2 regions of the Streptomyces sp. NPDC058964 genome follow, and region 1 is predicted to be linked to the other one. Evidence: riboswitches for the same ligand, from Rfam matches in the RefSeq annotation. Region 1 holds a riboswitch; the other holds the start of a gene.

Region 1 (2,195 bases):
CACCTGATGACGGCCGTGCCGCGGGCGCAGAGCCCCCGAAGAACCCGCGCGCGCTCAACTCGCCCACCGGCTTTCCCAGCAGCACCACCTGGCTGCTCTGTTCGCCGCCGGGCTTGAGCAGCACCGGGTTCATCAGCGCGGTCGGCTCGACCCGGCAGGCCTGGGCCTGCATGGCCTGCGCCCGGCCGATCTCGGCTCCCTCCCGTGTCACGAACGAGTTGAGGGACATGTTCTGCGCCTTGAAGGGCGCGACCTTGACTCCCTGCCGCACCAGCCATCGGCAGATCCCCGCCGTGACGACGCTCTTGCCGGCGTCGGAGGTGGTACCCGCGACGAGCAGTCCACCGTTCATGATCTGCGCCCCCTTGTCTTCGCTGCGACGGCGCGCGCGGCGACACCGACGCCGAGCGCGAGCAGACCGACCCGACGGGAGAGCCGTACGGCACGGTCGATGTCCTCGGTGGCCACGGCACGGCCGCCGCCGTTGAGCACGGGCCGGTGCTCGATGCGCCCCCCGTAGGAGAGGGTTCCGCCGAGCCGTACGCCCAAAGCCCCCGCGAAGGAGGCCTCGACGGGGCCCGCGTTGGGGCTCGGATGCCGGTGTGCGTCCGAACGCCAGGCACGCAGGGCCGCGCGTGGATCCGGGCCCGCGGCCGCGGCCAGTGCGGCGGTGAGCCGGGCCCCCGGCCATCCGGCGACGTCGTCGAGCCGGGCGGAGGCCCAGCCGTACCGCCGGTACCGGGGCGACCTGTGCCCGACCATGGCGTCGAGGGTGTTCACGGCGCGGAAGCCGAGGAGCCCGGGCACGCCGGCCGCGGCGCCCCACACCAGGGCTCCCACGACGGCGTCGGAGGTGTTCTCGGCGACGGACTCCACCACCGCACGCGCTATTCCGCCGGCGTCCAGGGCCCGGGGGTCGCGGCCGCACAGATGGGGCAGCCGCGCGCGTGCCGCGTCGACGTCGCCCCTCTGCAGGGCGTCTGCGACGGTCCGGGCCTCCCGGGCGAGCGAAGTCCCCCCGACGACGGCCCAGGTGGCGGCCGCGGTGAGCGCGACGGAGGCGGCGGGGGAGGCGCGTACGCCTCGCCGGGCGAGGACGCCGAGGGCTACGGCGCCACCGGCGCAGACGGCGGTGTGCGCGGCGCCCCATCCCCGGTGGTCCCGCCACAGCACCCGTTCGACGGCTCCCGCCGCACGCCCGAACGCGGCGACCGGATGCCCGTGTCGCGGATCGCCCAGGAGGAGGTCGCCGAGGAGGCCGGCGGCTGCGCCGTACGCGAAGACGCGATCGGCACGCATCGGCTCAGCCGGCCGTGGGGTCGGGCAATGATCTTCCGGTGCTGTGCCTCAACGGCCGAGCGAGCATGGCGATATGTCCTCACTCAGGGTGTCCACGCCCTGGTTCGACGAGACCGGCGGTGAGAGTTCCTGGCTCCCGGGGATTGCTACCCCGGTGACAGTGGCGGGACCGCGCCGGATTCACACCGGCTTCCTCTTCTGCCGCCGTACATGGCTCGGGCAGTCCACCACGGGCCCGGAAGGGCCGTCAACTTGCTGTTGACCTGCACGGGGAGAGTGTGCAGAACCCCACACCGGCACTGCCCGGACCGGTGTGACGGCATGCGAAAGGCTCCTCCCCGAAGGCATCGGGGAGGAGCCTGGCGAACTCGGTCAGGCCTTGGCCATGATCAGGTAGATGCCGTACGCCACCGCCGCCGCGCAGGCCGCGAAGCAGACGTACGCTCCGGTGACCGCGAGGGTGGCGGAGCCGCCCTGGGCCGTGGCGCGCTCGCGGTGCGCGAGGCCCTTGACGCCCAGGGTGAAGAGGGCCACGAGGCCCACGGTGACCACGAGGCTGACGCCGAAGACGGAGCCGAGGGCTGCCCAGTCGATCTTCATGGTGATGCTTCCTTAGTAACCGGGTCTCGGGGTCAGACGGCGGCGGCCGGAGGGGTGGCCGGGTCGGTGACGGTCGCGGGGGCGGGGATGGTGGCCGTCAGGTCCTCGGCCACGGTGCCCGCCGGGGGCGGCGTCACGGCGGCGATCGCCGTGGTCACCACACCGGCTGGCTCATCGGTGTCGTTGACGTTGCTGTGGTCGACGACCTGGCGGCGGGAGAGCTTCCAGATGGCGGCGCTGGAGGCGATCAGGAAGACGGCGACGAGCGCGGTGCCCCAGTCCCCCAGGCCGGTCAC
Region 2 (2,195 bases), on a different contig from region 1:
AGGGCAGCCTGCTGACGCTCTACACCAACGGACTCATCGGCGAACGCAGCATCGATCCCGACGACGGCCTGGCACGGCTGTGCGCCGCACTCACCCGGCCGGCGGACCCGTTGCAGCAGATCTGCCAGGCAGTCGTGGACGCGCTGGTGCCCGCCCGGCCGGCCGACGACATCGCACTGGTCGTCGCCCGCACCCGCGTACTGCCGGCGCAGAACGTCGCGTCCTGGGAGCTGCCCCTGGAGGCTGCCGCGGCCGCCCGAGCCAGGACGCTCGTCACCGACAAGCTGACGGAATGGGGCCTGGAAGACCTGGCGTTCACGACCGAACTGATCGCCAGCGAGCTCGTCACCAACGCCTTCCGTTACGCCAGGGGTCCGATGACCCTGCGCCTGCTCCATGCGCGGTCCCTGGTCTGCGAGGTCAGCGACGCCAGCCACACCTCGCCCCACCTGCGCCGGGCCCGCACCACCGACGAGGGCGGCCGCGGCCTGTTCCTCGTGGCCCAGCTGGCCGAACGCTGGGGCACTCGCTACAGCCGCGAGGGCAAGACGGTCTGGACGGAACAGGGGCTCGCGGGCGCGCCCCAGTCCGCTCCCCGTGGTCCGGGCGGCCCATTCCGCCACCGCTGACCCGTCGTTCACCCGGGTACGGTCGCCCGGCGCGAGAGGAAGATCACGCCAGGTGGCGCGGTCTTGGCCATGCACCCGACACGCGGTACTGTCGGTCCGATATCGACGACGGCAAATCGGAAGCCGGTGAAAATCCGGCACGGTCGCGCCACTGTATTCGGGACGCCCCTGGGCATCTCGGGAGTCAGACCCGTAGCCGTCGTCATGTGCACCACCGAGATGGGACGCGAACTCCCAGAGGAGGTCCTGCCATGGCGCAGACCGTCGCCCAGCCGACAGCCAACACCCCCGCCGTTCCCGCCACGCTGCCGCTGAAGGCGATCGCTCCGTGGGCGGTCTTCTTCGGCATCCTCATGCTCGTCCTGCTGTACTTCGTCGGCGCCGAGCAGGGCGCCACCTCCGTGTTCAACGGCACGGACGTCCACGAGTGGGTGCATGACGCACGTCACCTGCTCGGCTTCCCCTGCCACTGACGCGGGGGGACGCAGCGCGCCCATGAACTCCGCAACCGTGCGAAACCTTCTCGTGCGGGGCATGCTCGCCGGCCTGGCCGCCGGCGTGCTCGCCCTCGTCGTCGCCTATTTCCTCGGTGAGCCGAACGTCGACAAGGCGATCGGATTCGAGGAAGCCCACTCCCACGAGCACGAGATGGAAGTCGTCTCCCGCTCTCTGCAGTCCACCGCCGGACTCGCCACCGGCGTTCTGGTCTACGGGGTCGCCTTCGGCGGTATCGCCGCACTCGCCTTCAGCTTCGCGCTCGGCCGCGTAGGGCGCTTCAGCCCACGGGCCACCGCGCTGTTGCTGTCCGGCTGCGCACTGCTGGCCGTCTACGTCGTGCCGTTCCTGAAGTACCCCGCCAACCCGCCGTCGGTGGGCAACCCCGACACCATCGGCAAGCGGACCACCTTGTACTTCCTGATGATGGTACTCAGCGTGCTTCTCGCCATCGCCGCCACGATGCTGGGCAAGCGACTCGCACCCCGGCTGGGTACGTGGTACGCGACGATCGTCGCGGTGGCCGCCTTCGCCGTCCTGATCGGTCTGGCCTACGCGTTCCTTCCCGCCGTCAACGAGGTGCCGAAGGAGTTCCCGGCCACCCTGCTGTGGAGGTTCCGTCTCTCGGCGCTGGCGATTCAGAGCGCGCTGTGGGGTGGTTTCGGCCTGCTCTTCGGCGAGTTGGCCGAGCGGAGGCTGAACCCCAAGCCCGCGACGGCCGCGTCCGGGCAAGCAGTCCCCGCCTCGAACTGACCGTTCTTGGACGCAAGAGGGCCCTTCGGAAGCGGCGGATTCAAGGGTTCGTCGCAACACGCGGTGAGTTGATCAAGCCGTGAACAGTCTGGACAGACGCACGGGCGGGGGGTCCCACACCAGCCTGTTGTGTGGGGGGGTGGTGTGTTTGGGTATGTACAGACGCTCGGCCGGGTTCACCAAGCCTAGAGTCTTGCGTGGGCTGCTGTCGAGTTCGGCGGCGACCGCGGCCAGGTGCTCGGGGGTGTGGACCGGGGGCCGTCCGGCTGAGGGCGCTGCTCCGCGTCGTCACCGTCCTGACGACCGGCCCGAGGGTCG

Evidence for each region. Region 1 has a riboswitch for cobalamin ahead of ACFW2E_RS31035 (cobalamin biosynthesis protein). Riboswitches for the same ligand answer to the same signal wherever they lie in the genome.
Region 2: it holds a riboswitch for cobalamin, as region 1 does, so the genes downstream of both, ACFW2E_RS21550 (CbtB-domain containing protein) here and ACFW2E_RS31035 (cobalamin biosynthesis protein) in region 1, are expected to answer to the same signal.

The regions. Positions count from the first base shown of each region.
Region 1 covers NZ_JBHYKH010000321.1:4,853-7,047, forward strand. The annotation lists gene ACFW2E_RS31030 (cobyric acid synthase) at 1-352, opposite strand, end outside; gene ACFW2E_RS31035 (cobalamin biosynthesis protein) at 349-1,299, opposite strand; cobalamin riboswitch at 1,402-1,544, opposite strand; gene ACFW2E_RS31040 (hypothetical protein) at 1,672-1,899, opposite strand; gene ACFW2E_RS31045 (anion permease) at 1,932-2,195, opposite strand, start outside.
Region 2 covers NZ_JBHYKH010000169.1:8,404-10,598, reverse strand. The annotation lists gene ACFW2E_RS21555 (SpoIIE family protein phosphatase) at 1-629, shown strand, start outside; cobalamin riboswitch at 705-845, shown strand; gene ACFW2E_RS21550 (CbtB-domain containing protein) at 881-1,102, shown strand; gene ACFW2E_RS21545 (CbtA family protein) at 1,125-1,877, shown strand.